DNA from 2 places in the Arthrobacter sp. NPDC058130 genome. Region 1 is predicted to be linked to the other one. Evidence: predicted binding sites of a transcription regulator. Region 1 holds the regulator's gene; the other holds the start of a gene.

Evidence for each region. Region 1 encodes HrcA, which represses chaperone genes, less so after heat shock. Its sites were predicted from a motif close to TTNGCACTCGNNNNNNNCGAGTGCNAA; they were not measured.
Region 2: a site for HrcA is predicted at 12,488-12,514, ahead of groES (co-chaperone GroES). Genes of this name have one in related genera too.

Annotation. Positions count from the first base shown of each region.
Region 1 covers NZ_JBHVTV010000002.1:592,984-607,776, forward strand. Annotated here, with positions in the region: gene ACFVTM_RS06920 (PhoH family protein) at 1-795, opposite strand, end outside; gene ACFVTM_RS06925 (hypothetical protein) at 1,314-1,595, opposite strand; gene ACFVTM_RS06930 (flavin reductase family protein) at 1,592-2,107, opposite strand; gene ACFVTM_RS06935 (class I SAM-dependent methyltransferase) at 2,328-2,984, shown strand; gene ACFVTM_RS06940 (hypothetical protein) at 2,979-3,284, opposite strand; gene cls (cardiolipin synthase) at 3,536-5,002, shown strand; gene ACFVTM_RS06950 (hypothetical protein) at 5,627-6,256, shown strand; gene ACFVTM_RS06955 (hypothetical protein) at 6,523-7,641, shown strand; gene ACFVTM_RS06960 (GerMN domain-containing protein) at 7,923-8,843, shown strand; gene ACFVTM_RS06965 (16S rRNA (uracil(1498)-N(3))-methyltransferase) at 8,928-9,701, opposite strand; gene dnaJ (molecular chaperone DnaJ) at 9,704-10,834, opposite strand; gene hrcA (heat-inducible transcriptional repressor HrcA) at 10,912-11,925, opposite strand; gene ACFVTM_RS06980 (DUF3097 domain-containing protein) at 12,242-13,093, shown strand; gene ACFVTM_RS06985 (DUF4870 domain-containing protein) at 13,240-13,659, shown strand; gene hemW (radical SAM family heme chaperone HemW) at 13,794-14,793, opposite strand, start outside.
Region 2 covers NZ_JBHVTV010000005.1:72,019-86,811, reverse strand. Annotated here, with positions in the region: gene ACFVTM_RS11215 (GNAT family N-acetyltransferase) at 1-576, shown strand, start outside; gene ACFVTM_RS11210 (6-phospho-beta-glucosidase) at 618-2,090, opposite strand; gene ACFVTM_RS11205 (carbohydrate kinase family protein) at 2,171-3,262, shown strand; gene alr (alanine racemase) at 3,772-4,992, shown strand; gene tsaE (tRNA (adenosine(37)-N6)-threonylcarbamoyltransferase complex ATPase subunit type 1 TsaE) at 4,989-5,654, shown strand; gene tsaB (tRNA (adenosine(37)-N6)-threonylcarbamoyltransferase complex dimerization subunit type 1 TsaB) at 5,654-6,325, shown strand; gene rimI (ribosomal protein S18-alanine N-acetyltransferase) at 6,379-6,840, shown strand; gene ACFVTM_RS11180 (tRNA (adenosine(37)-N6)-threonylcarbamoyltransferase complex transferase subunit TsaD) at 6,837-7,994, shown strand; gene ACFVTM_RS11175 (glutamate--cysteine ligase) at 8,061-9,212, opposite strand; gene ACFVTM_RS11170 (shikimate 5-dehydrogenase) at 9,509-10,342, shown strand; gene ACFVTM_RS11165 (SAM-dependent methyltransferase) at 10,344-11,576, opposite strand; gene ACFVTM_RS11160 (hypothetical protein) at 11,643-12,074, shown strand; gene groES (co-chaperone GroES) at 12,674-12,970, shown strand; gene groL (chaperonin GroEL) at 13,051-14,661, shown strand.

The DNA of each region.
Region 1 (14,793 bases):
GGTGTTCTGGGCCTCGTCGAGGATGATGAAGGCATCATTGAGCGTCCGGCCGCGCATGTAGGCCAGCGGCGCCACCTCGATGGTGCCGGCGGCCATGAGGCGCGGAATGGATTCCGGGTCCATCATGTCGTGCAGGGCGTCGTACAGGGGCCGCAGGTAGGGATCGATCTTGTCGCTCAGGGTGCCCGGCAGGAAGCCGAGCCGCTCCCCCGCCTCGACGGCGGGACGGGTCAGGATGATCCGGCTGACTTCCTTCTGCTGCAGAGCCTGGACGGCCTTGGCCATCGCCAGGTAGGTCTTGCCGGTACCGGCCGGCCCGATCCCGAAGATCACCGTGTTGGCATCGATCGCGTCCACGTAATTCTTCTGGTTCAGCGTCTTGGGCCGGATGGTCTTGCCGCGGGTGGAGAGGATGTTGGTGGTCAGCACTTCCACCGGGTTCTGCAGCGACTGGCTGCGGAGCAGCGAGACGAGCTGCTGCAGGACGGCCGGGGTAATGACGGTGCCCCGGGCCACCAGCCCGCGCACCTCGTTGAGCAGCCGCATGATCCGCGGCACGTCGGCGGCCGGTCCGCTGATCGCGAGCTCGTTCCCCCGGACATGGAAATCGACGGCGGGGAACTGGTTTTCGATGAACCGCAAGGCTTCGTCATGGCTGCCCAGCGACTGGACCATCTGTTCTGAGTCGTCGAACAAGACCACCTCCGTCCGCAACCCTGGTAGGGAGTGGGGGAATTCCCCTGCGGTGCGCTCTCCGGCGCTGAACCGGGCCTTGCCGTTCGCTGCTTCAGTCATGGTGTTGGCCCGCGGGCCTCTGGTCCCCTCCAGTATGAATATGGTCTGTCGCCGCGATCCGTACCTGGGCGGTTTGCACCGTCCGCGGCCCGGGTCAGCGGGTCCTTCCATCTTACGCCAGCGCGGCGCGCCCGACGCCGGTCGGCATGCGGTGATGCCTCGGGCGCCGGGCGGGCGGGGAACAGGCACCGGAACCGGGACGGGACCGCAAGAATCTCCATGCGGGAGTGGTAAAGGTGCCGGCCTCGTCAGAGGGCCGCGTCGAAGATCCCGGGATCGTTGGTCATCGATTCGCCGATGGCGCCCGGGACGACGAATAGGTGCCTACAGGTAGGTGTTCCCGAAGATGACATATCCATCAAGCCAGTGAGCCCCGGTCCTCGGAAACGGCGGTTCCGCATCCTCTGGAGCGTGCCCCTGCACCGGCACGGATGGCCCTGCCGGTCTCCAAGGCCACGCCGCCCACAGGACTGCGCCGGCCAGCAGGACTCCACAAGCCACGATGATCCAGGCCGTGCTCATTCGGTGCCCAGGGGCACTGGGCGCAGTCGGATTCCGTCGCGGTGCCCGTACATCTGGCGTCCGTGGCCCGTTGCACTGACCACCCACACAATGGTTGAGTCGGGCGTCTTCGCATCCACCCGGCCCACATGGGAGTGGTGCGCCGAGATGACCACTTCAACAGTGGATCCGACCTCGATTGAGCTCCAGTCCTCCGGAGAAACCCAAGCGTCCGTTGTCTCGGGCAGCGGGGTTCCGCGGCGGCCCCCGCGGCGGGACGGTGACTGCAGCATGGTCATGCCACGCTTTCCAGCGCGCCCGCCCGGGACCGGACGCCCACATAGTCGCCCTTGAAGAAGAGCAGGGGCTCCGCGTCGGGGCGGGCGCTCAGGGCGCGGACGGCGGCCACGACGATGGTGTGGTCGCCGCCGTCGTACTCCTGGTGCAGTTCGCAATCGACCCAGGCCAGCGCCTGGTCCAGGACGGGGTTGCCCAGGGGCGAGGGCGCATGGTCAACGCCGGCGAATTTGTCCGCTCCCGAGCGGGCGAACTGCGCCGCCAGGTGCTGGTGTTCTGCGGACAGGATGTTGACGGTGAACCGGCCCGCCTCGCGCAGCAGCGGCCAGGTGCTGGAGGTCCGTGCCGGGCTGAACGTGACCAGGGCCGGCTCCAGGGACAGGGACGCGAAGGACTGGCACGTAAACCCGGCGGGTCCGTGCTTTGTTGCTGCCGTGATCACCGTCAGTCCGGTGGCGAAGTGTCCAAGAATGCGGCGGAGTGTCTTCGGGCTGAGATCCGTTTGTTCCGTCATGGCGAGTCCTTTCGACGCTGGTAGCCCTAATCAACCACCCCGGACACGGGTTCCCAAGCCCGGTTGAAACGCACAGTCGCGCAGCGACACAGCGCGTCACCGCCCGTTGCACGACGTAAGAATTCGGCCGCGGCCGGGGCCTGGATTAGCTCCCCAAGTCCGATCACGGGTCCTCGTGAGGGATCAGGGATGGGCCAGCCACGGACGGTAGGCTCGATCAATGGCAAATCACGAGACCCTGCTAGCCGTCCGATCCGCGTACGACACAGTTGCCGAGGCTTATTCAACGGTGATCCCGGATACAAGCTTCGAGGCGCCTCTGGATCTGGCCATGGTGGACCACTTCGCAGCGCACATGCGCGCCACGGCGGACCGGCTGGTGATCGACGTCGGATGCGGTGCCGGACGGATGAGCAGCTACCTGAGCCACGCCGGCCTGAACGTCAGCGGCGTCGACTTGTCGCCCGAAATGGTCCGGGTCGCGCAACGGCTTCATCCCGGACTGCCCTTCGAGGTGGGAGAGCTGACTGACCTGCCGGCGGCCGACGCGTCCGCGGACGGCATCCTCGCCTGGTACTCGGTCATCCACTCTCCCCCGGTAACCCTGCCAGCGATCGCGCGGGAGTTCTGGAGAGCGCTCCGCCCGGGCGGCTCGGCGCTCATCGCGTTCCAGGCCGGCAGCGGCCACCGCACTGTTGACCGCGCTTACGGACACGACGTCCAACTCCGTGCGGAACTGCACGCCCCCGACGACGTGGCGCTGAGGTTCACCGAGCAAGGATTTAAGATGCGCGCACAGCTTGTGCGCGCACCGAGATCCGTGGAGAAGCACCCGCAGGCCGCCATCCTCGTCGACAAACCGTGTGTGCCCTCATAGGGGTCGGTGACGTGTCCGCCCGGGACAACTGCCGGTGAACTGCTCCTCCCGGGCGTAGTCGACATAGTGCCCGAAGGAGGGATCGTCCGCGCCCGGCACGGCTCCGGCTGCTGCCGCCTTCACCAGCCAGTCCACCTGATGCGGGATGGTCTGGACGTAGGTCCCGACGGGTTCATAGCCGATGTCAAGGGAGGCCTTCGTGCTGAGCACCCGAGGTGCCGGGCGACTGCTGCCGCGATCTGTCGGGCATTGGGCGCCGTAGCCTTCCCGGGAGTCGTAGTCCCCCGCGCCGGGCCTCATGGTGGGGTTGCTCTCGAGAACGGGTGCACCAAAGCGCGGCGGCACATCGGAATTGACGTGGTTGCCGGCGGCGTCAACGTAGCGTCTGGCGGCTCACCCTGACCGCCAACATGCTAGCCCCCTGGCCCGGGATTCGCCTCCGGCATTTCCGGGATTTCACCCGCGGCGGGTGAGGCCCATCCCGGGCCTGACGCTAACAATGGTCATACCCTCCACTGACAGGGCTGAGGGGCCAGAACGGCTAGGAATCAGTGCGCGAATTCTTCCAGGACGCTGAAACGTTTGCCTTGCTCCTCCTGGCGCTCCATATACTCCTCGTGACCGTCGCAACTGTCCTCGTGTCGATGAATCGCCGTCCATCCTCCGCTATTGCGTGGGTGCTCGCCATAATTTTCATACCGGTCCTTGGCGCCGTTGCGTTTTTCTTTGTCGGTTACTCGAAACTGCCAAAGGCGCGCCGCGACAAACAGCGCAAAATTAACGATCTGGTCCTGGCTCGGACTGAAGGCAGCCCGCTGGTTAGCCGCGGCCTTGACTGGCCGGACTGGCTGCATTCGGCGGTGGTGTTGAACAGCAACCTTGGTGCGCTCCCTATGGTCGCGGACAATAGTGCGACCCTATTGGGCGACTACAACGGCGCTTTCGATGCCATGATTGCTGAGATTGATTCGGCCACCAAATACGTGCACGTGGAGTTTTACATCCTGGTGCTGGACGCAACGACGGCGCCGTTTTTCGAGGCGTTGTCCCGGGCAAGACGACGCGGCGTCGACGTCCGGGTTCTGTCCGATCATCTGGCTGGCCTGAAGTTCCCCGGCCGGAAAGAAACCCTGGTCTTCCTCCAGGAGATAGGGGCGGAATATCGCCCCATGCTGCCGGTGCGGCCGTGGCGGGGCGAATGGCAGAGGCCGGACCTGCGCAACCACCGGAAGATCTTGGTCGTCGATGGCAGCGTGGGATTCACTGGATCCCAGAATGTCATCGACGCGAGCTACGACACGAAGGCCAACCTGAAGCGCGGGCTCCAGTGGCACGAGCTAATGATGCGCGTTGAGGGACCTGTGGTCCGGGAACTGGATGCGGTCTTCGCGACAGACTGGTACAGCGAAACGGATGTGATACTGCCACTGGATTCAAGCCCAATAGGCGTCAGCCACAGTTCCGTGCTCATTGACGCGCAAGTCCTGCCCAGCGGTCCCAGTTTCGACAACGACAACAATTTGAAGCTCTACGCGACGCTCATCCACAAAGCTGAGCGGCGTGTCAGCATCACCAGTCCATACTTTGTCCCGGACGAATCCATCCTGATGGCCATCGTCACGGCAGCCGCGCGGGGGCTCAGCGTCGAGCTCTTTGTTTCCGAGGTCGGAGACCAGAGCATGGTCTACCATGCGCAGCGTTCATACTACGAGGCACTGCTCCGCGCCGGCGTCAGAATCTACCTTTACAGGGCGCCCAAGGTGCTGCACTCGAAACACTTCACCATCGATGAGGAAGTTGCGGTAATTGGGTCCAGCAACATGGATGTCCGTTCCTTCAGCCTCAACATGGAGGTATCCGTACTGGTACACGGGCGCGGTTTTGTGGACGCGATTCGTGGGATCGAAGACGGGTACCGTGTGGAAAGTCGTGAGCTGCAGCTCGAGGACTGGCTCCGGCGGCCCATAGCCCAAAAAGTATTCGACAACCTGGCGCGCCTGACCGCCTCCCTCCAATAGGGAATTGGCGAACCCGCCAGGGGGACCTTGCGCCCAGGAGGACAACGGCGCCAGCTACTGAGTGCCCCCGGCCCTATTCAGCATCCCTCAAGTCGGTCACCGGACGCTGACCCCAATCCCTACCGATCCTTTCTATCGTCGCCGCCGTGGTCGGGTCCCTGTGCGTTATCTTCCTGACCGGATACTTAACGATCCAGCTGCAGCTATCAGAGGCCGGCGCTCCTTTTCTGGACTTCAACGCACGTCCGGTCCCCGGATTGGCTGAATGGTCGCCGTACTTAGTTCGGGCGGCATTCGTGCTACTCGCTTTGGGCGCGATTCTGGGATACCGCGTGGCGGTCCGCACTGGGGCGGCTCAAGTTGTGACTCTCGTTGTCCTGATTACGGCTGTCTTCGCCGGCGCCAACGCGTCACAACCACTCCCAACGGACGGGGAGCCGCAGCCGGTCGCGCTGTTCAGTCTTATCAACGGCGCTACGTCGCCGTTCATCCTTGCACTTATCGGAACAGTCATCGCGAACCTGATCTCCGCCCGTCGCCGAAGAAGGCTTGACCATGGGCCGGTTGAACTCTGATCCAGCGACGCCGTATCCGGTGCGGGCGGCCGCGATTAGGCTTGCAGTCATGGCTATCATCCACCAAGCAGAACTGCAGCCAACCAAACTCGAACTCCTCGAAGAGTGGCTGCCCAGTCAGCCGTGGTTCCCGGAGTCCGCTGCGGGGCTGAGCAAAGTCGGCTCCTACCGGTTCGACGACCCTGCTGGCGAGGTCGGGATCGAGACGATTCTCGTCTCTGCGGCGGGCTCCACCTTTCAAGTACCGCTCACGTACAGGGCCCAGCCCTTGGCCGGCGCGGAACCATGGTTGGTCGGAACCATGCAGCACTCGGTTCTCGGCCAGAGATGGGTTTACGATGCCTGCGCCGATCCCGTCTACGTGACGGCATTGGCAGCGAGCATCATGCTCGGCCGCCCCCAAGCAAAGCAATACCTCGACGTGAAGGGAAAACTCGAAATCCTGGCCGAGTCGGTCTTCGTGCAGAGCACCGGGCCGACACTCAAGGCAGTAGCCAGCGTCTCTTCAGCTACCCCACGCGACGCCGCCGACGGCACCGCAATCGAGGCCGCAGACCTCCACTTACTCGTAGTCAGAAAGCTGGATCTTGATGCGCAACCGGCCGGGCCGCTGACATTGACCGGTATCTGGGAAGGACAACAGGACAACGTCAAACTGGCAGCCGTAACCAATGCCTGACTGCGCGAGATGAGACAGCCCTGGTCGCGGGGTCGAATCCGCCCTCGGGTAGGCTCCGAGCCGGCTGGAAACAGACCATCCTGCCCCGAGAAACCGCGCCGTGGAGGCGCCGTGCGGTATAGTCGCCGCATGCTTTCAATGCGTCGATTTACTTGCCCCCGACCGGTGTCCCGTCGCGAGGGCTCTGAGGCGCGCGCCTAGGTCCTGGCGCCGGATTGAGTCGGGGGGAAGGAAGCCGCCACTCGAATCCGAACTAAGGACCTTTAATGCCCAGTTATCTCAGTCCGTCAGAGCTCCACGAAGCTTTGACCATCCGCGACCTCTCAAATCCGGACCATCAACCGCATGCGATGCAGGCACTGCTGGATGGCGTCATCGAAGCGCTCCGCAACTCGTGGGGCGTGCCGGAACGAATCGTCCGCGACAGCCCCTTGGTGAGCGTGGCCGACAACTACGACCGTTTGGGGTTCAGCGACTCGGACGTCACGCGGGACCAAAAGTACTCCCGTTACGTCAGCCCCACGGTCATGCTCCGCAGCCACACGTCGGCTTCCATCCCGTCGCTGCTGCGGGCCCTGGATACGGACGATTCCATGGATCAACTGTGGGCCATGCCCGGCCTGGTCTACCGACGCGATTCTATCGACCGCACGCACGTGGGAACTCCCCACCAGGTGGACCTATGGCGGGTCAGTTCGCGGGAACAACTCGACGCAGACGACCTGCAGGACATGATCGGAACACTGGTGCATGCGGTGCTTCCGGGGGCGCAGTGGCGCACCGTTCCAGCCGTTCACCCCTACACCAGAAAGGGCATGCAGGTCGATGTCCTCATGGATGGAGCGTGGCTCGAACTCGCGGAATGCGGGCTCATGGCCCCGCATCTATATTCCGAAGCTGGCCTGGATCCCGCAAAATGGTCAGGGCTGGCTCTGGGGATGGGTCTGGACCGGGCCTTGATGCTCCGCAAGGGCATCCCCGACATCAGGCTGCTTAGGTCTACGGACCAGAGAATCAAACTTCAGATGCTGGACCTGTCCCGGTGGAAGCCGGTCTCTCAAATGCCATCCATCCGCAGGGACATCTCCATCGTGGTGCCCGCGGACATGGACACCGAGGTGCTCGGCGACATAGTGCGAACGGCATTACGAGAGAAGGCCGACGACCTGGAAAGCGTCGAACTCTTGGCCCTAACGCCGTATGGAGAGCTACCCCCGGCAGCGCAGGAACGCCTGCATATTCGCGCAGGCCAGGCCAACGCGCTGATTCGACTGGTACTCCGCCCTCTCGCTCGGACCATGACGGACCCAGAGGCGAATCAGATCCGAGACGATGCTTACCTGGCCTTGCACGAGGGACCAACCAAGGAGCTCATCGCGGGATAGCGCTCGTCTCCGGAGCGAGTTAGGTATCAACTTTGTATCGGCCTCATATCGTTCCCGTTGCAGTTCCGGCGCCGTGGCCCAAACCAGCCAGACGGGCCCCGCCGGTGTGCCATGCTGGAATCCGGTTGTCCCCCAGACCGCCGTGCCGGTGTCCGGCACGCCAAGGTTGGGCGGCCACCAGCGGTCTACAACGGCTACAAAAACGGATCATCGCCGCGGATCGCGGGGCGCTAGAGGAAAGGCACAGCGGCATCAGGAAGCGTGGAGTTCAGCAGTCATCAGTGGGGCGCGCCCGCCGCGGCGCACTGGCGCTCGTGCTGCCCGCCGCCCTGCTGCTGTCCGGCTGCGTGGCCACACCGCAGAGCGGCATCACGAACTCCAGCAGCCCCTCGGAACTCATTCCTGTCCCGGCCTCGGGCGTCCCCACCACGAGCGCGCCGCTCGAAACGGCCCAGACGTCGAACAAGGCTCCGGTGTATTGGATCGGCCGCAGCAACGACAACGCATTCCTGTACCGCGAGTTTCGCGATGTCCCGGACCAGGACAATCCTGTCACGCGCGCCCTGCGCGTGATGATGTCCCAGAAGCCGCTGGACCCGGACTTCTTTACGCCGTGGCAGAACCCGAAGAAGCTGACGACGTCGATATCCGGCAAGAACGTCATCACAGTGGACGTCTCCGCGGATGCCTTCAACAGCAACGTGGATGCGGCCATGGCCGAGCGCGCCATCCAGCAGCTCGTATACACCGCGACGGCTGCCGCGGCCAGCGCGGGCCTAATCGATTCCGGCCAGCAGGTCCAGGTGGTTGTGCTGGTTGACGGTCATACGGACTACGTCGCCTTCAACCATGTCCGGCTGGGCGCGCCAACCTCACGCAGCGCCGGGATGGTGGCCCCCGTGTGGATCATTGATCCGCAGGAAGGCACGTCCGTGGCCGATGGTTCTGTCAAGATCAGCGGACGGAGCACTGTGACGGGCGGGAAACTCCGCTGGCAGATCCTCAAGGTCGACGGCGACAACGCCAAGACCGCTTATCTCAACGGCAGCGCGACGGCGTCGTCCGATTCCACCCAGTCCGGGTTGTTCACCTTGTCCGTGAACCTCGGCCCCGGACGCTACGAGGTCCATGTGTCCCAGGTGGATTTGTCGGACAGCGCCAAGGAAGTTTTCCAGGACACCCGCGGTTTCGAAGTCAAATAGCCTTCGCCGTCCAACAGCCGCTTTCAACTAGTCAACGTCACGAAGATACGGCCCGCATACCGTCAGCTGGCTACCGGCCACGGGCTACCAGCGGCCGAGGATGTCGTTGGCCAGTACGGTCGCGGCCGGCCCGGCGGTGGACGAGCGCAGCACGTGGTTCCCCAAGAGGGCCGTGACGGCCCCGGCGTCGCACAACCGGGTCACTTCACGCGGGCTGATGCCGCCTTCGGGGCCCACGATCAGCAGCACTTCACTGAATCCGGAGTCGGCGGCGGGCGCGGTTTCCAGCCACGATTCCAGGACGTCCCGCAGCGGGCGGACGGCGTCTTCGTGCAGGATGACGGCCAGATCCGCGGCAGCCACGGCAGCCTGCAGCCCGGCGCCGTCGACCGCCGCCCGGACCTCCGGGATCCAGGCCCGGCGCGCCTGCTTGGCTGCCGCCGTTACCACCGATTGCCACTTGGCGTGTGCCTTCGCGGCCCGTTCGGCCTTCCACCGCACAATGGACCGCTCCGCCTGCCAAGGAATGACGGCGTCGATGCCCAGCTCGGTGGCTGTTTCGACCGCAAGTTCGTCGCGGTCGCCCTTGGCGAGTGCCTGCACAAGCACCAGCCGGATCCCGGGCCGCGGCTCGTCCGCAACATCCACGCACTGGACGGTCAGCTCACCGGGCGCGACCGCGGTTACCGTGCCGGTCAGGCGCTTGCCCGCGCCGTCGGCGATGTCCACGGCCTCGCCGACGGCGATCCGCTTGATGGTGACGGCGTGGCGGGCCTCAGCGCCCTCAAGGACGAAGGCGGAGCCGGGGACCTGCTGGTCCAGGGTGCCTGGGGCGGTGAAGAAGACCGGGTTACTCACCGCTACAGGTTACCGAGCCGGTCCCGGAGTTTCGCGAAGACGCCGCCGCTGGCCGCGAGCTTTCCTGCCGTGAAGTGTTCGCCGCGCAGCTTGGCCAGCTGGCGGAGCAGGTCTTCCTGGGCGGCATCGAGCTTCCCCGGCGTTTCCACCTGCAGGTGCACCTTCAGGTCGCCACGCCCGTGGCCGCGCAGATGCGTGACGCCGAGTCCGCGCAGGGTGATGACCTCGCCCGACTGCGTGCCGGCCTTGACGTCGATCTCCTGCTGCCCGTCGAAGGTGTCGAGGGAAATCTCGGTGCCAAGGGCGGCGGCCGTCATGGGGATGTTGAGGCTCGCGTGCAGGTCGTCGCCGTCGCGGACATAGGTGGCATCGTTGTTGACCCGGATCTCCACGTACAGGTCACCGGACGGGCCGCCGGCGGGCCCTGCCTCGCCCTGCCCGGAGAGCTGGATGCGGGTGCCGGTGCCGACGCCGGCCGGAACCTTGACGGTCAGCGAGCGGCGGCTGCGGATCCGGCCCTGGCCGCTGCATTCGTTGCAGGGGTCCTGGATCACGGTGCCGAAGCCCTCGCAGGAACCGCAGGGGGCCGAGGTCATGACCTGGCCCAGGATGGAGCGCACAGCGCGCTGGACCTGGCCACTGCCGCCACAGATGTCGCAGCGCACCGGGTGGGTGCCCTCGCGGCAGCAGGAACCCTCGCAGGTGGGGCAGACCACAGCCGTGTCGACTTCGAGCTTCTTGTTGACGCCGAACACCGCGTCGCGGAGGTCGATCCGGACGCTGATCAGCGCATCCTGGCCGCGGCGGACCCGGGACGCGGGCCCGCCCTGGCCGCCGCCGGCGCCGAAGAAGGTCTCGAAGATGTCCTGGAAGGCGAAGCCCTGGCCCGAGTAGCTGCCGCCGCCGAAGCCGTTGTCGGTGCCGTTCTCGTTGCCGGTGGTGTCGTAGACGCGGCGCTTCTGCGGGTCGGAAAGGACCTCGTAGGCGTGGGTGACGGCCTTGAACCGGTCTGAGGCGTCTTCTCCCGGGTTCACGTCGGGGTGCAGGGTCCGGGCCAGTTTCCGGTAGGCCTTCTTGATCTCCTCCCCCGTTGCGTCGCGGGAGACTCCAAGAACGTCGTAGTGGCTGCTCAAAGTGTGTATCTCTTCCTTGTTGTACTGCCTGTGGGGCACTGCCTGCGGGGCAAGAAGTCGTGCTGGGTCCGGGCCCGTCAGGGCCCCAGGATCCTCGAAAGGTAGCGGGCCACCGCGCGCACGGCGGCCATGGTGGTGGGATAGTCCATCCGGGTGGGCCCAAGGACGCCGACCTTGGCCGTGGCGTCCGGCCCGTAGGCGGTGGCCACGACGGAGGCCTCGGCCAGGCCGTCGTAGGGGTTTTCCCGGCCGATGCTGACGGTTACGCCGCGCGGGTCTTCGGCCATTTCGCTGAGCAGGCGGAGCATGACCACCTGTTCCTCGAGCGCCTCCAGCACTGGGCCGATGCTGAGCGGGAAGTCCACGTTGGAGCGTGCGAGGTTGGCCGTACCGGCCATGACCATCCGCTCTTCCCGGCTGCTCGTGGCCAGGGCTTCAAGGCCACGAGCCAGGGCGTGGGCTGCTCCACGGCGCGCCGGCGGGCCGCTGTCGACCACCGTGGGCAGAAGCTGGGGCAGAAGGCTCAACGGTGTTCCGGAGAGGCTCGTCAGGAAACTTGTGCGCAGTTCCGCGAGGGCGTCGTCGGGAATGTCCTGCCCGACGTCGATGACGCGCTGTTCCACTTTGCCGGTGTCCGCAATGAGGACGATCAGCACCTTCCGGGGTGCCAGCAGCACGAACTCAATGTGCCGCACCCGTGCGCGGCTCAGCAGGGGATACTGTACGACGGCGACCTGGTTGGTCAGGTGGGACAGGAGCCGCACGGTCCGGTCGAGGACGTCGTCGAGGTCCTCGGATCCTTCCAGCAGCGCCTGGATGGCCCGGCGTTCGGCCAGGGACAAGGGCTTGACCGCTGAGATCTGGTCGACGAAGAGCCGGTAGCCCTTGTCGGTGGGGATCCGGCCGGCGCTCGTGTGCGGAGCCGTGATCAGGCCTTCGTCCTCCAGCGCCGCCATGTCATTGCGGATCGTGGCACTGGAAACACCAAGATGGTGACGCTCCACGAGCGCCTTGGAACCAACGGGCTCACGCGAATGGACGTAGTCCTCCACGATGGCGCGCAGCACTTCGAGTTTGCGCGGTTCGCTCACGCTCCACCTCCAATCGACTGTCCCGCAGTCGGTGCCGCCCGCGTTGTCCGGTTCGCGCCCAATACTGGTGCGCGTGGCCCGCAACGGGTCAAGTGTTAGCACTCGACATGCCTAAGTGCTAACCAGTCTAATATGAGTCGCCGCGTTGTTAGCATTGGATTCGCTCCAGGCGTGGCCCGCGGGATCGCGTTTCCCGTCACACCGGGCGCCGGGACCGTGGCAACTGCTGCAGGCGCCGGGCCCTTGTGGTCCGGCGAAGGCCACGGAGAGTTCCACTGACCGCCGTACATTCCGAGTGCAAAGTTAGCGTGTAGAGATGTCGTACCAGAACTGGGGACCCCAGGACCTGTCCGCCCCCGCCAAGACCGCCTTGCCGGAAGTCCCGGTGGAACGCGGGATGGTCCTCGAAGAGGTCCAGTCCGGCTGGGTGGGTGCCGTAACCCGGGTGGAGAAGTCCGGCGGCATGCATGTCGTGGCGCTGGAGGACCGGCGGGGCAAGTCCCGCTCCTTCCGCCTCGGCTTTGGCTTCCTCTTGGAGGGACAGCCGATCCGGCTCATGCCTCCGGCCCCCAAAAAGGCGACACCGGCCGCCGGAGCCGGCCGCACGGCGTCGGGCTCGGTCCGGGTGGCGGGGCAGCGCGCGCAGGTGGCCAAGGCCAGCCGCATCTGGGTGGAAGGCAAGCACGACGCCGAACTGGTGGAGAAGGTCTGGGGCGATGACCTCCGGGTGGAGGGCATCGTCGTCGAACCCCTGCACGGCATTGACGACCTCGCGGCCGCCGTGGCGGAGTTCGGGCCCGGCCCGGGCCGCCGGCTCGGCGTGCTCGTTGACCACCTAGTGGCCGACTCCAAGGAGTCGCGGATCGCCGACGCCGTCATGGCCTCACCGGGCGCCGCCGGCAACGTCCTGATTGTGGGCCATCCCTACGTGGATGTGTGGCAGGCCATCCGGCCGGCGGTCCTGGGGATCGAGCAGTGGCCCGTGATCCCCCGCGGCGTCGACTGGAAGACCGGGATCCTGATGGCTTTCGGGTGGCCCCACTCGACGAAGGAGGACATCGGCCTCGGCTGGCAGAAACTCCTGGGGGCTGTGCGCAGCTACGCGGACCTGGAGCCGTCCCTGCTGGGCCGCGTGGAAGAGGTCATTGACTTCCTCACCGTGCCTTAGCCGGCGCAAGCTCGGCCGCCCCCTGATCTCCATTTCCGCGCCCGAGCAAGTATTCTTGGAACGGCGGCCGCGCACCCAGCACGGTCCCGGCTATTCCAGGCACAACCCAGGCAGCAACGCATCACCGCAATCCGAAGGGCTTCACCGTGGCAGATAACGCACGCGAACACACGGGCAACCAGCACGGCCAAGGCCAGCCCCCGTACCATGGCGTTCCGGCAAATGCGCTGCCGTTGACGGCCAGCGAGGACCGGCAGTGGGCCACGCTCGCGCACTTCGGCGGCATCCTGGGCTGCGTGCCTTCGCTGCTGATCTACCTCATCTTCAAGGACCGCGGCCCGTTCACGGCGCAGGAATCCAAGGAAGCCCTCAATTTCACGCTGCCGCCGACCATTGCCGCAGTTCTCGCGAATCTGCTGGTCTTCATTCCCGTGGTGGGCAACCTCTTCGCCGTGCTCGCCACCGTCATCTGGATCGCCGTGACCTGCTTCTCGGTGGCGGCCGGCATCCACGTCAACCGTGGCCAGCCGCACCGCTACGAGTTCAACCTGCGCTGGATCAAATAGTCCAGCCTGCCCAGCCAAAAGGGCCGCACCGATATAGGCCAGAACAGTAGAGCCGGCCGCTGCCCCTCAGGGCGTAGCGGCCGGCTCTTTGTTTACGGCAAATCGGTCCGGCAGGCGTTCAGCCCGGCAGCTGTTCAGTCCGGCAGGATCCTGCGGACCACAGCGTCGGCCAGCAGGCGGCCCTTGAGGGTGAGCACCAGCCGGCCCTTGAAAGCGGCGGCAGGGTCCACCAGGCCGTCCGCGATCAGCCCCGCGACGGCGTGCCGGCCGGTGTCCCCCAGACCTCCGAGGCTCGGGATGTCGAGTCCGGAGTTCAGTCGGGCCTCGAGCATGACGCGTTCCACGTTGCGGGTTTCGCTGTCCAGCGTTTCTCGTCCGGCGGCCGGTGAGGCGCCCGTGCCGAGGCGGTTGGCGTAGGCGGTGGGGTGCTTGACGTTCCACCACCGCACACCCCCGACGTGCGAGTGAGCCCCGGGCCCGATGCCCCACCAGTCGTCGCCGCGCCAGTAGGCCAGGTTGTGACTGCAGGCCTGCTCGGGCGTGCGGGACCAGTTGCTGACCTCGTACCAGGCGAGCCCGGCCGCGGAAATCAGTTCGTCGGCGAGTTCGTATTTGGCGGCGTGGTCGTCGTCGTCGATTTGCGGGACTTCGCCGCGGCGGATCTGGGCCGCGAGCTTGGTGCCGTCTTCAACGATCAGCGCGTAGGCGCTGATGTGGTCGGGCGCGTAGGACAGCGCGGTCTCGAGCGAGTAGCGCCAGTCCTCCAGCGACTCCCCCGGAGTGCCGTAGATGAGGTCGAGGCTGACCGCGAGGCCGGCCTCCCGTGCCCACTGCACCACGTCGGGCACGCGGCTGGGCGTGTGGGTGCGGTCCAGGACCTTCAGCACGTGCGGCACGGCCGACTGCATCCCGAAGGACACCCGGGTGAACCCGGCGTCGGCCAGCAGCTGCAGGGACTCGGGGGTGACGGAATCCGGGTTCGCCTCGGTGGTCACCTCGGCGCCTGGCTGCAGGCCCCAGGCCCCGATGGCGGCGGTGAGGATGCGCGCCAGGTCCTCGGCCGGGAGCAGCGTGGGTGTGCCGCCGCCGAAGAAGACCGTGCTGAGGGCGCGGTCCGGCAGGCCTGACTCCTTC
Region 2 (14,793 bases), on a different contig from region 1:
GCAACAACAAAACCTGAAGCTGCAGCCGGGTGGAAAATCCGTGGGGCCCGCCCGGAGGACTGGCCGGGTATCTGGGCGATCCTGGAACCGGTCATCCGGGCCGGGGAGACTTTTACGTGGGACCGGGACATCACCGAGGACGAGGCCCGCGGGCGCTGGTTCAAGCAGGCGCCGGGGCAGACCTTCGTCGCGGTCGACGCCGGGCCAGATGACGGCGACGGCGGCGGTGCTGGTGGCCGTGGCGGCGGCGACCGGACCGAGGGGGCCGTCCTTGGCACCGGCGAACTGCACCCCAACCAGGGCGGCGGCGGCAGCCATGTCGCCAACGCCGGCTACATGGTCCATCCCGCCCAGGCTGGCCGCGGACTGGCCCGGGCCCTCTGCGCCTATTCACTCGAGGCCGCGCGCGACGCCGGCTTCCGGGCCATGCAGTTCAACGCCGTCGTGGAAAGCAATGTCCGGGCCGTTGCCGCCTGGAAGTCCATGGGCTTCGAGGTGCTCGCGACCATCCCCGAGGCGTTCAACCACCCCGAGCTGGGCTACGTGGGACTGCACGTGATGTACCGGAAGCTGTAGGGGACTGGCCCGCTGCCCGCGGGCCCGTCAACTCCGAGTCGTCACAGCCGGCCGTGCCAGAGCCGGCCCAGTTCCGGGAACGAGGCCTCATAGCCGGCGAGCAGCTTGCCGGCAAGGTCTGCCGAATCGACGAGCGGATGCCTGGCGAACGCGGCAAGTGCTGCCTCCCGCCGACCCGTGGTCGCCGCCTCCACGACGAACCGCTCGACGTCCTTGACCCGCCGCATCAGCTCCAATTGCGCCGGTCCGGGACGATCCTGCGGCAACGGCGCGGCGCCGTCGGGCGTCACCCTGCACGGAACTTCGACGACGGCGTCCCCCGGCAGTCCCGGGACGGCCGGGACTGCCGGGACTGCGGGAGCGACCGGAGCCACCGCCGGTGTCGCGGACCCGGCGGCACCCGTTTCCGGTGCGCGTGCCGGGCCAGCGGCGCCGGTGGTGGCGGTATTGCGGTCGTTGACCGTGTTGAGGATCAGGTCGGCCGCGCCGCCTCCGGACAGGGCGCGCATGGCCGCCAAGGCCACCCGCTCATAGCCGCCGCCTGCGAGGTCGGTCTCGTCACGGTGTTCGCCCGAGGCGCGGGCTTCCGCGAGATAGCCCTCCTCGCGGGACAGGCGGGCCGCGTCCCAGAGGGCGAACGCGTCCGGTCCGGCGGCAGCCAGCCGGGGATAGAGTTCGGCCTGCTGCCGGGCGATGGATTCCCCGCGGGTCAGGTCCGCACCACGCATGCCGGCGACCGCTCGAGCGGTGCAGTAGTAGTAGAACAGGTACTCGTTGGGCAGGCAGCCAAGGCCAGCCAGCAGCTCCGGCGGGAACAAGCGACCCTCCTCGAATCCCGCCAGCGCCGCAGGGTTTGCGAGCAGCCCCGGGAGGGCGTCCCGGCCTCCGGAATCGAGCCGGTACAGCCAGCCGAGGTGGTTCAGGCCGTAGTAGCCCACGCCGTCGAGCGTGCCCTCTGCCAGCGTGACGCCGGCAGCCCGCGCCGCGCGGTGCACCAGCCCGCTGGCCGAGTCGCAAATCCCGATCACCCGCTGCCCGAGCACCGGGACGAGGGCCTGGGTGACTATGCCGGCCGGGTTGGTGAAGTTCAGCAGCCAGGCCTCAGGGCAGCGGCTGCGCATTTCCTCGGCGAGATGCAGCATTGGCGGAATGGACCGGAGGGCGTAGGAGATGCCGCCGGGGCCGGTGGTTTCCTGGCCCAGGAGTCCGAGGTCCAGGGCAACCCGTTCGTCGGCGGTCCGCCCGGCGGTGCCGCCGGGCCGGATCGCGGCGAAGACCATGTCGGCGCCGTCGAGGGCCTCCGGGAGGGAGGAAACGGCCCGGACCTGGGGGCCGGAACCCGGCGGCCCTTGCCGGGCAACGGAGGCCAGGACCGCCTCGATAGCCGCCAGCCTGGCACGGTCGACGTCGTAGAGCACCAGCTCCCGCACCAGTCCCGCGAAAGGGCCGGCAGAGAGCGCCCGGTAGACCAGGGGGACCCGGAACCCGCCCCCGCCGGCGATCGTGAGCCGCATGCGGACAGTCTATTCCCCGCTGGTCAGGGTCCCGCTTCCCGCGGTTTCCCTCGACGGAGGTACAGCGTAGTGTGCCGTATATGGACGCGAACCCGACGCGGCGCTTTGACCCGCTGTCTGCCGTCCGCAGCCCCGCCGCGGACGGGTTCGACCTGCTCCTGACCGGCACCGTGTTCCAGGACATCATCTTCACCGGACTGCCGCACGCGCCCGAGCCCGGGACGGAAATCTGGAGCGACGGGATGGGCAGCTGCCCCGGGGGTGTCGCCAACCAGGCGATCGCCGCGGCCCGGCTGGGACTGCGGACCGGCCTGGCCGCCGTGTTCGGCGACGACGGCTACGGCGACTACAACTGGAAGATCCTGGCCGCCCAGGAGCACGTGGACCTGTCGCTCTCACGGCGTGTGCCGGGCTGGCATTCGCCCGTCACGGTGTCCTTGAGCGTGGAGAAGGACCGGTCCATGGTGACGCACGGGCACCCGGCCCCCGTGTCCTCCAGCGAGCTGGTCGGATGTCCGCCGCCGGCGCTCGCAGCCGTCGCCGAGTTGGGGGAGGAACTCGAACCGTGGGCCATCGACGCGCAGAAGAACGGCGTCCGGCTGTTCGGCGACGTCGGCTGGGACCCCACCGGCGCGTGGTCCTCGTCCCGGCTGGACAACCTGCGGTACTTCCACGCCTTCATGCCGAACCAGCATGAAGCCATGAACTTCACTGGCCGCGACGACCCGTGGTCCGCGTTGTATTCGCTCGCGGACAGGGTCCCGGTAGCGGTGGTCACACTCGGCGCCCAAGGGTCCATGGCCGTCGATTCGGAGACCGGGGAGGAGGAGTGGGTCCCGTCCCTGCCGGTCCGGGCCTACGACCCCACCGGTGCCGGCGACTGCTTCGGTGCGGCGTTCATTGTCGGATCCCTGGCCGGCTGGCCGCTGGGAGACCGGCTCCGCTTCGCCAATCTGTGTGCCGCCCTGGCCGTGCAGGAGGTTGGCGGCTCACTTGCCGCACCCGGCTGGGGGGACATTGCCGACTGGTGGCAGCGGGCCAACGCCCGGAAGGAACGGCAGGGCAGTCAATGGCTGCGCCGCTACCGCTTCCTGGAGGACATCGTGCGCGATGTTCCGCCCGGGGCGCAGCGGCGCGCGACGGCGACCATCGCGCACCTGTCCGACGCGTAGCTGCGCCGGGGCGGCTGGCTTCGCGGGGGCGCCTTGCGCTGGCGGGTCGGACGGCTCCTCGGGTTTCCCGCGACCACTGGACATGTCCTCCGCTCGTGCCGTGGCGTGGGCAGGTACCCGTTGTGCCCTGTGGCTGGTGTGAAGAATGGGCATGTCCCGCGTTGCGCCTGCTCTGGCGGGGTGCGGGTTCCTTGGGGTTCCTGTCACCACCACTGGACATGTCCTCCGCCGGGGCCGTGGCGTGGGCAGACACCCGTTATGCCCCATGGTTGGTGTGAAGAATGGGCATGTCCCGCGTTGCGCCTGCTCTGGCGGGGGTGCGGGTTCCTTGGGGTTCCCGTCACCACCACTGGACATGACTTCCGCCGGGGCCGGGGCGTGGGCAGGTACCCGTTGTGCCCCATGGTTGGTGTGAAGAATGGGCATGTCCCGCGGGGAGGGAGGGCATGTCCAGTGGTGGACGGGGCCGCGGATTATTCGGCCTGCGGCGCCGCGCCTAGAATCGTTAAGTGACTTACCAAGCATCAACAGGCGAACTCCTGCCCGATTCGGCGGCTGTGCCTGCCCGCGCTGAGGAACGCTCGGCCGTAATCGATCTCGACGCCATCCGGCACAACGTCCGCCACCTCGCCGCGGTGGCATCACCCGCGCAGGTCATGGCCGTGGTCAAGGCCGACGCCTACGGGCACGGCGCAGTCCAGGTGGCCAGGGCCGCCCTCGGCGCAGGTGCCAGCTGGCTGGGCGTCGCCCACATTTCCGAGGCCCTCGCACTGCGCGCCGCCGGGATCGAGGCGCCGCTGCTGGCCTGGCTGCATACCCCGGACAGCAACTTCGCCGCCGCGGTAGCCGCCGGGATCGACATCGGCTGCTCAGGCTGGGAACTGGACCGGATTGTCGCCGCCGCCCGCGAGCAGGAACGGCCCGCCCGCGTCCACCTGAAGGTCGACACCGGGCTCGGCCGCAACGGCGCCACGCTCGACGCCTGGGACAGCCTGGTGGGCGAGGCCATGGAACACCAGGACCAGGGCCTGCTCCGCGTCGTGGGGATCTTCTCCCATCTCGCCGTCGCCGATGAACCCGAACGGCCCGAAACCGATGAGCAGCTCGCCGCGTTCCGGCAGGTCCTCGCCATCGCCCAGGACGCCGGCGTGGACCCCGAGGTCCGCCACCTGGCCAACACCCCGGCCACGCTTTCCCGGCCGGACACCCATTTTGACCTGGTCCGCGTGGGGCTGGGCCTGTACGGGCTGTCCCCCTTTGAAGGACAACGCCCGGCCGAGCTCGGGCTGCGCCCGGCCATGACCGTCCGCACGGTGGTGTCGCACTGCAAGGACGTGCCCGCCGGGCAGGGCGTTTCCTACGGGCTGAACTACCACACCGACGGCGTCAGCACGCTCGGGCTCATCCCGCTGGGCTACGCCGACGGCGTGCCGCGCATCGCCACCGGCGGCCCGGTGCGGGTCGAGGGCGTGAACTATCCGGTGGTGGGGCGGATTGCGATGGACCAGATGGTGATCGACCTCGGACCGCGCCACGTGGCGTCCGGAGGCCCGAGCGTCCTTGGGGCCGAGGCAGTGCTGTTCGGCGATGGCGCCGACGGCGGACCCACGGCCGATGACTGGGCCCGGGCCGCCGGCACCAACAACTACGAGATCGTCACCCGGATCAGCCCCCGGGTGCCGCGCCGCTACCTTCACGAAGAGCCCTCCACCGGCGAAGAGCGGCCGTGAGCGGGCCCGCGTGGGAATGGAGGCTTGAGGTCCGGACGGCGGCGGAGACGCACGCGCTCGCCGCAGCCCTGGGCGCCGTCCTGGAGCCGGGCGACCTGCTGGTCCTGACCGGCGAACTCGGTGCCGGGAAGACCACCTTCACGCAGGGCCTTGGGGAGGGGCTGGGCGTGCGGTCAGGCATCATTTCGCCGACCTTTGTCCTGGTGCGCATCCACCCCAATCTGCCTGGCGGGCCCCGGCCGGGCGGTCCGGACCTGGTACATGTGGACGCCTACCGGCTGGAGTCTGCCGCTGAAATCGATGACATCGATCTTGAAAACACCATGGACAGCGCCGTGACGGTGGTCGAGTGGGGCCGCGGCCGGGTTGAACACCTGAGCGATAGCCGGCTCGAGGTGGAACTGCACCGCCCCCGCGGCGGCACCGGAGGCATGCCCCCCGTGACCCGCCCAGCCGGGGCACCCCATGCGGCCGCCGATCCCTCAGCCCTTCCCGGCGTGCTGGACTTTGACACGGACGACGACGACGAACCGCGGTCCGTCGTGATCCGCGGCTTCGGCCCGCGCTGGGCCGAAGCCCCGTCGGTGCCCGGCGTCGGGCCCGCCAGCCTGCCCGGTGTCGAGACTTTCACCGCGCCCCAGACCCCGGAACGGAACTCCTGATGCTCATCCTCGCCATCGACACTTCGGCCGTCGCCAGCGCCGCGCTGGTCTCCGATGACGCGCCGGAATCCGTGCTCGCCAGCTTCGCCACCGCGGACACCCGCACCCACGCGGAGGTTCTGGCCCCGGGGATCGACGCGCTCCTGGCCGAGGCCGGCGTCAGCGGGAGCGACGTCGACGCAATTGTCACCGGCGTGGGTCCCGGCCCGTTCACGGGGCTGCGCTCCGGGATCGTCACCGCCCGCACGCTCGCCTTTGTCTGGGGCAAGCCGCTGTACGGGGTCATGAGCCTGGACGCGATCGCCCTGGAAGTTGCCGAATCCACCGACTCGGCCGCGGAGTTCATTGTGGCCACCGATGCCCGCCGCAAGGAAGTGTACTGGGCCCGGTACACCTTCTCCGATGCCCAGCTGCCGCACCTGGCCGACGGCCCGCATGTGGGCTTCGCCGCGGACCTGCCGGATCTGCCTGTCTACGGTGCCGGGGCCGGAATCTACTCCGACGTCGTCAAGGCGGTCCCCGAATTCAGCACCCGGCAGCCGGAGGCCCTCTCCCTGGGCCAGTTCGCCTTGGCCCGGCTCGCCGCGGGCGAACAGCTCCTGGACTCCACTCCTTTGTACTTGCGCGAGTCTGACGCCCAGGTGCCCGGACCCCGGAAGCGTGCCCTGTGAGCGCGGAGCACAGCACACCGCTCAGGCTGCCCGGCGGCGTCACCCTGCGCGACATGGACGCCGCGGACATCCCCGCCGTCCACGAACTGGAGCGCCGGCTGTTTCCCGTGGATGCCTGGCCGCTGCAGATGTTCCACGACGAGCTGGCGCAGACCGATACCCGCCGTTACCTCGTGGCCGAGATCCGCGGTGGGATCGTGGGCTACGCCGGGCTCATGTGCATCGAACCGATCTCGGACGTCCAGACCATCGCCGTGGTGCCCGAGCAGGAAGGCAAGGGCATCGGCTCGGCGCTGCTCACCGAGCTGATCATGGAAAGCCGACGCCGCCGCGCCCAGGACGTGCTGCTGGAGGTCAGGGCGGACAACCCCCGGGCCCAGCAGCTCTACCGGCGCTTCGGCTTCGAACAGATCCACATCCGGCCCCGCTACTACCGCGACGGCGTCGACGCACTGATCATGCGGCTCCAGCTGCAACCGCTCCGCCCCCAGCCAGAGGAAGCAGGCCGCCCTTGAACCGCACCCAGCCGCTCGTGCTCGGCATCGAGTCTTCCTGCGACGAAACCGGCGTCGGCATCGTCCGGGGGACCGCCCTGCTGACGAACACCGTCTCGTCCTCCATGGACGAGCACGTCCGCTTCGGCGGCGTGATTCCTGAGATCGCCTCCCGCGCCCACCTCGACGCCTTCGTCCCCACCCTTGAGGAGGCGCTCGCGGAGGCGGACGTGTCCCTGGCGAACATCGACGCAATTGCCGTCACCTCCGGGCCGGGCCTGGCGGGGGCCCTGATGGTGGGGGTGTGCGCGGCCAAGGCGCTCGCCGTCGCCACCGGCAAACCGCTCTACGCCATCAACCACCTGGTGGCGCATGTCGGCGTCGGGCTTCTTCAGAACGGCGCCGCCACAATGACTCCGTCCGGTATTACGTCGCCGCAATCCCCGACGCCGTCAGGCGAGCCGTCTCAGCAGGCGCCGGAGGCGCTGGGAACCCTGCCGGACAATATGGGCGCGTTGCTGGTGTCCGGCGGCCACACCGAGATCCTGCGGATCCGGAGCATCACGGACGACGTCGAGCTGCTCGGTTCCACGATCGACGATGCCGCCGGCGAGGCCTACGACAAGGTGGCGCGGCTCCTGGGCCTGGGCTACCCGGGCGGCCCGGCCATCGACAAGCTCGCGCGCACCGGCAACGCGAAGGCCATCCGGTTCCCGCGCGGCCTGACCCAGCCCAAGTACATGGGGACCGCCGAGGAACCAGGACCGCACCGCTACGACTGGTCCTTCAGCGGGCTCAAGACCGCCGTCGCCCGCTGCGTGGAGCAGTTCGAGGCCAGCGGCGAAACCGTTCCCGTCGCGGACATCGCCGCGGCGTTCCAGGAAGCCGTGGTGGACGTCATTACCGCCAAGGCGGTGCTGGCCTGCCGCGAAAACGGCATCACCGAGGTCCTCCTGGGTGGGGGCGTCGCCGCGAACTCGCGGCTGCGCCAGCTCACTGAACAACGCTGCAGGGCCGCCGGGATCCGGCTGACGGTGCCGCCGCTGCCGCTGTGCACGGACAACGGCGCCATGGTGGCAGCGCTCGGGGCGCAACTGGTGATGGCCGGCGTGCAACCGAGCGGGATCGGGTTTGCCCCGGACTCCTCGATGCCGGTCACGACGGTCTCCGCCTGAGCCCGGTCTCCAACTGGGACTGCCGGAAGCCGGGTCCGCCTCCGGGGAGGCGGGCGCGCTCCGGAGCTAGGCGTCCGGCCCCTGGCGCATCTGCTTGACCAGATCCAGCACGACGGCGCGCAGGTCCCCGCCGTGCTCGGCGGCGACCCGGCGCTGCCGCTGGTAGCCGGCGCCGCGCTGGATGATCTTCTCGACGTCGGCCAGCTCGGCGCTGCAGCCCAGCTTCGCCGCGACAGGCTCAAGCCGCTTGAGTGTCTCGCGCAGGTGCTCCGTGACGAGCTGCTCGTTGCCTTCGGCGTCGAGGATGATGATCGCGTCCAGGCCGTACCGGGCCGCGCGCCACTTGTTTTCCTGGACATGCCACGGCGGCATGGTGGGGATGGTGCCGCCGTTCTCCAGCGTGGTGGAAAATTCGTCGACGAGGCACTGCGTCAAGGCGGCGATGGCTCCGACGTCCTCCAAGGTCGCCAGGCCGTCGCAGATGCGCATCTCGATGGTGCCGAGGGCCGGGACGGGACGGATGTCCCAGCGGATCTCGGAGAGCGTGTCGATCACACCGGTGGTGAACATGTCCTGCACGTAGGACTCGTAGTCCTCCCAGCTGGCGAACTGGAAGGGAAGCCCCGCGGTGGGCAGTTGCTGGAACATGAGGGCACGGTGCGAGGCATAGCCGGTGTCCTCGCCGCCCCAGAAGGGGCTGGATGCGGAGAGCGCCTGGAAGTGCGGGAAGTAGTTGACCAGGCCGTCCAGCACCGGCAGGACCTTGTCCCGGCTGTCCAGTCCGACGTGAACGTGGACGCCGTAGATGACCATCTGCCGGCCCCACCACTGGGTCCGGTCAATGAGCTTGGCGTAGCGTTCTTTGTCCGTGACGGGCTGCAGCTGCGGCGGGCTGAAGGGGTGGCTGCCGGCGCAGAAGACTTCCACGCCCATGGGATCGGTAACATCCCTGACGGCCGCGAGCGAGCTGTTCAGGTCCGCTTTGGCTTCGGCGACGGTGGTGCAGATGCCCGTGACGAGCTCCACCGTGTTCAGCAGCAGCTCCTGTTTGATGTGCGGGTGCTCGTCGTCTTCATTGAGTTCGGGATGCCGGGCAGCGACTTCGCGGAGCACCTGGTTCGCCACGGAGGCCAGTTCACCGGTCTCGGCGTCGACGAGCGCCAGCTCCCATTCCACGCCCAAAGTCGACTGCTTGGATGAAGCGAACTCGATCTTCATGTGGTCCCTTCACTCTTTTGCTGTCACTGGCCGTGGTCCTGATGGGACATGCGCCGGCAAACACCCTCGGACGCGCCCCTGGACGTGCCACCGGCGGTGTCACATGCCATTCCTACACCGGGGCGCCGGCCGGGAGGGCCGGCAGGGCTACGGGTGGTCCAAGTCTAGTGCAGGGGCAACCCCGGGACTGTGCGAAAGTTACCGCTGATGCGTGAGTGTGTTCACAAACGCGGCTGGCCAGCGACGGTTCGCGTGGCGGCCGGGGGACAGGACCCGTCCTGGCGTTTAATGGAGCTGTGCCCATTCTGAACAAAGACATGACCCTGTGTATCTCGCTCTCGGCCCGGCCCAGCAACAACGGGACGCGCTTCCACAACCACCTGTACGAACAGCTGGGCCTGAACTGGATCTACAAGGCCTTCGCCCCCACAGACCTCGCCCAGGCGATCGCCGGCGTGCGCGGCCTTGGCATCCGCGGCTGCGCGGTGTCCATGCCCTATAAGGAGGACGTGATCGCCCTCGTGGACGTCATGGACCCCTCGGCCAAGGCCATCGATTCGGTCAACACGATCGTCAACGACGCCGGCCGGCTCACGGCCTACAACACCGACTACACGGCAATCGAGCAGCTCCTGCAGCGCAACGCCGTCCCCACGGACTACTCGGTGCTGGTCCTGGGCTCCGGCGGCATGGCCAAGGCCACCGTGGCCGCGCTGCGCGATGCCGGCTTCAAGGACGTGACCGTCGTGGCCCGCAACGAAGAGTCCGGGCGCGCCCTGGCCGACCTGTACGGGTTCGCCTGGAGCGCGGAACTGGGCTCCGCCAAGTCCGGCACGGGGACGGCCGACCTGATCATCAACGTCACACCGGTCGGCATGGCCGGCGGACCGGACGCCGAGTCGCTGTCCTTCCCGCAGGAGGCGATCGACGCCGCGAAGGTGGTGTTCGACGTCGTCGCCCTCCCGGCCGAGACGCCGCTCATCAAGGCCGCCCGCGCGGCCGGCAAGAGTGTGATCACCGGAGCCGAGGTGGCCACAATCCAGGCACTGGAGCAGTTCGTGCTCTACACCGGGATCCGTCCCACCGACGAGCAGATCAAGGCAGCCGAGGACTTCATGCGGGCCCAGTAGGTTAGACGGGCTCCACCGAGATGGCCACCCGGTCCTCGCCGATCCTGGTGAGGACCAGGGTGGCTGATTTTTTGCCCTTGGCCTTGGAGCCGGCCGGTTTCCCGCCGGGCAGGAGTTGCTTGCGCAGTTCCTCCGGGGTGACGGCGGTGCCGCGCTTCTTGATGTCCAGGACGCCGATTCCTTGGTCCTTGACCCAGGACTTGAGGGCCTTGACGTTGAACGGCATCACCTCCAGGACCTTGTAGGCCTTGGCGAACGGTGTATCGCGCAGGTCCGGGGCGCAGATGTAGGCGATGTGCTCGTCCACGAGGTGTCCGCCCAGCTGGAGGGCGACGTCGGCCACCAGCCCGGCGCGGATGACCGCGCCGTCGGGCTCGTACAGATACCCCTCCACGGGTCCCACGGGTGCCGCCGGGCCGCCGTCGAAGTCCTCGTCGCTGGTCAGTTCGGCAGCACCCTGCGGGCCGAGCAGGAGCGCCGCGCGCCGCACCCCGGGTCGCCGCACGGCGTTGAACCACAGGGCCACTTCGGTCACGTCCCCGCCGACGGAAACCCACTGCGCCTCGCAACCCGGGGGCACGGAATCATGCGGCATGCCCGGCCCCATCTTCACGCCGACGGCGCGGCCGGAACCGGCCAGCGACTCCACGAAGGACAGGGGAGGCGAGAAATCCTCCGGATCCCAGATCCGTTTAGTTCCCGACGTGGAGGTGGTGCGGCGGGCCGGGTCGAGCCAGACGCCGTCGACGCCGTCAAGCGGCACTGCGGTGGCATCCGAATGGACCACCGTGGCATTGCGGAACGGGATCAGGTTCATGGTGGCGCAGGCGGCCGTGGCCTCGTCCATCTCCACCGCGGTGACCACCAGGTCCAGGGACGCCAGGGCCATCGCATCGGCCCCCAGTCCGCAGCCGAGATCAGCGACGTGGCCGATCCCGGCCTCGGCGAACCGCTGCGCGTGCCGCGCTGCGACCGTGAGCCGGGTGGCCTGCTCCAGGCCGGCCTTGGTGAAGATCATTTGCCGGGCGAACTCGCCGAATTTGGCCTCGGCCTTGGTCCGCAGCCGGGACTGCGTGAGGACGGCCGAGACGAGCTCGGGGGAGTGGCCGGCCTTGCGCAGCGACGCAGTCAGCCGGAAGGCCTCATCCTCGCGGTACGGGCCCAGCGACGCCAGCAGCTCCCAACCCTCGGGGGTGAGGATCGGGGCAATATTTTCCTGCGGTGCGTCAGTCATGCCATCCAGCGTAGTTGAGCTCCGCGGGCACCCTGTGACCGGACCACGGGGACTAGGCTTGACGGCATGGAAGACAGCGGCGCAGGCGAGAGCATCTCAGAGGACACAGCCGGGCAGGATCCGGCCGGATACGACGACGGGCAGGTGCGCCGGAGCCCCCAGGGACTGGCCCGCTACGCCCGGCCTGCTCTGATCGCCGGTGCCGTGGTCGCCGTCGTCTGCATCGCCTTGCTGGTGATCATCTTCTTCCTCGATTCCTTCAACGCGACCGTGTATTCCGTTGGCGGCAAGAATGTCCAGGACGCCACGGACGAGGCGCGGGCCATCCGCGACACCTATGCCGGGGCCCGGCTCGGCGGCATCATCGTCCTTGTCGCGGGCGTGCTCCTCGCGGCCGCCGGCGCCATGCTGATGTACCGGCACCGTAACGACGAGGGCCAGGACACAGACTCAGACGACGGCGAGGACGTGGACTTCGAAGACCTCGCCGGCCAGTAGGCTCCCGCTGGTTCACGCCGTTCGCGGGATGGTGTTTTACGCGCATCCCCTGGTGGACATGCCCACTTCTCGACACCAGGAATGGACATGTCCCGCTGGGTGCCCGGCGGTGGTTGCACATGTCCTTGGCCAGGCGCCAACAATGAGCATGATGCCTAAGTGTCCACGGGCTGCAGCGAAGAATGGGCATGTCCCGCTGGACAGCCCGTGGCCCGGTGGCCAGGAATGGGCATGTTCCGCTGGACAGCCCGTGGCCCGGTGGCCAGGAATGGGCATGTCCCGCCTGGCAGCTCGGACGCAATGCGCATGTCCATGGCCCTGCGCCAGCGATGAGCATGATGCCTAGGTGTCCCCGGGCCGGGGCGAAGAATGGGCATGTCCCGCGGGGAAACATGTTCACCCGCAACGAATTTCTGGCACTCACCTTGACCGAGTGCTAATCATTTACATAGAGTCGTCATTAGCACTCTCCCTAGGAGGGTGCTAACACATGAAGCGCGTTCCGCCAGGCACGCTGCCGGCACCGCGACGACGGTCTGTGCGCCATGGCATCACCGCTTCATAGTCCACGAATTTGCTGACGAAAAGGAGAGGTCCGAGTGTCGGTCTCTATTAAGCCTCTTGAGGATCGTATTGTTGTCCGCCCGCTCGAAGCCGAGCAGACCACGGCTTCCGGCCTGGTTATCCCGGACTCCGCACAGGAGAAGCCGCAGGAAGGCGAAGTTGTTGCTGTAGGCCCCGGCCGCTTCGATGACAACGGCAACCGCGTTCCCGTTGACGTCGCCGTCGGCGACGTCGTCATTTACTCCAAGTACGGTGGAACCGAAGTCAAGACCGGCGGCACCGAGTACCTCGTGCTCTCCGCCCGCGACGTTCTGGCGATCGTCGTAAAGTAACTCTCTTGGACCCCCGCGCAGCCGATCCTTCGCAATGAACGGATCAGTTGCGCGGGGTTCTGTCTTGAAAGGACAAAACCATGGCAAAGCAGCTTGCGTTTGACGACGCTGCCCGCCGGTCGCTTGAAGCCGGCATCGATAAGCTCGCCAACACCGTCAAGGTCACGCTGGGCCCGCGCGGCCGCAACGTCGTACTGGACAAGAAGTGGGGCGCCCCCACGATCACCAACGACGGCGTGACGATCGCCCGTGAAGTCGAGCTGGACGACCCCTACGAGAACCTTGGCGCGCAGCTTGCCAAGGAGGTCGCCACCAAGACCAACGATGTTGCCGGTGACGGCACCACCACCGCCACTGTCCTGGCCCAGGCCCTGGTCAAGGAGGGCCTGCGCAACGTGGCTGCAGGCGCCGCGCCGGGCGAGATCAAGCGAGGCATTGAGGTTTCGGTCGAGGCCGTCGCCGCCCGCCTGCTGGAGAACGCGCGCCCCGTCGAAGGCACGCAGGTTGCCAACGTTGCCGCCATCTCCGCCCAGAGCGACGAGGTCGGCGAGCTCCTGGCCGAGGCGTTCGGCAAGGTCGGCAAGGATGGTGTGATCACCATCGAGGAATCCTCCACCACGCAGACCGAACTGGTCCTCACCGAGGGCATGCAGTTCGACAAAGGCTACCTGTCCCCGTACTTCGTCACGGACGCGGAACGCCAGGAGGCAGTCCTCGAGGACGCCCTGATCCTGATCAACCAGGGCAAGATCTCCTCGGTGCAGGACTTCCTGCCGCTGCTGGAGAAGGCGTTGCAGAGCTCCAAGCCGCTCTTCATCATCGCCGAGGACGTCGAGGGCGAGGCCCTGTCCACGCTGATCGTCAACCGCATCCGCGGCACGCTGAACGTCGTCGCCGTCAAGGCTCCGGGCTTCGGTGACCGCCGCAAGGCCATGCTGCAGGACATCGCGACCCTCACGGGTGCGCAGGTTGTCTCCCCGGAGCTGGGCCTGAGCCTGGACACCGTTGGCCTCGAGGTGCTCGGCACCGCACGCCGCATCACAGTCACCAAGGACAACACCACGATCGTCGACGGCGCCGGTTCGGCCGAGGACGTCGCAGCCCGGGTTGCGCAGCTGCGCGCCGAGCTGACCCGCACCGATTCGGACTGGGACAAGGAAAAGCTGCAGGAACGCCTGGCCAAGCTGGCCGGCGGCATCGGCGTGATCAAGGTCGGCGCTGCCACCGAGGTTGAGCTGAAGGAAAAGAAGCACCGCATCGAAGACGCCGTGTCCTCGACCCGCGCTGCCCTCGAAGAAGGCATCGTGGCCGGCGGCGGTTCCGCCCTCATCCACGCGCTGAAGGCGCTCGACGAGGACGCTGCGGTCCAGGCCCTCGAAGGTGACGCGGCTGCCGCCGTCGGCATCGTCCGCCGGGCCCTGACCCAGCCGCTGCGCTGGATCGCCCAGAACGCCGGCTTCGACGGCTACGTTGTAGTTGCCAAGGTCGCCGAATCCGCCGTGAACCAGGGCTTCAACGCCAAGTCCGGCGAGTACGAAGACCTGATCGGCGCCGGCGTGATCGACCCCGTCAAGGTGACGCGTGCGGCTCTGCGCAACGCGGCCTCCATCGCGGCGCTGGTCCTCACCACGGAAACCCTCGTGGTGGAGAAGCCGGCTGACGAAAACGAGCACGCAGGGCACAAGCACTAAGCTCCGCCCGCGTACAGGGACGGCCCGGCATTATTGCCGGGCCGTTCTTTTTTGCCCGGCGTCTGCCCAGGATTGCCCCACGAATCGGCCCCCGAATCGCCCCCAAATCGGCCTGGCATCTTCACCCGCGCC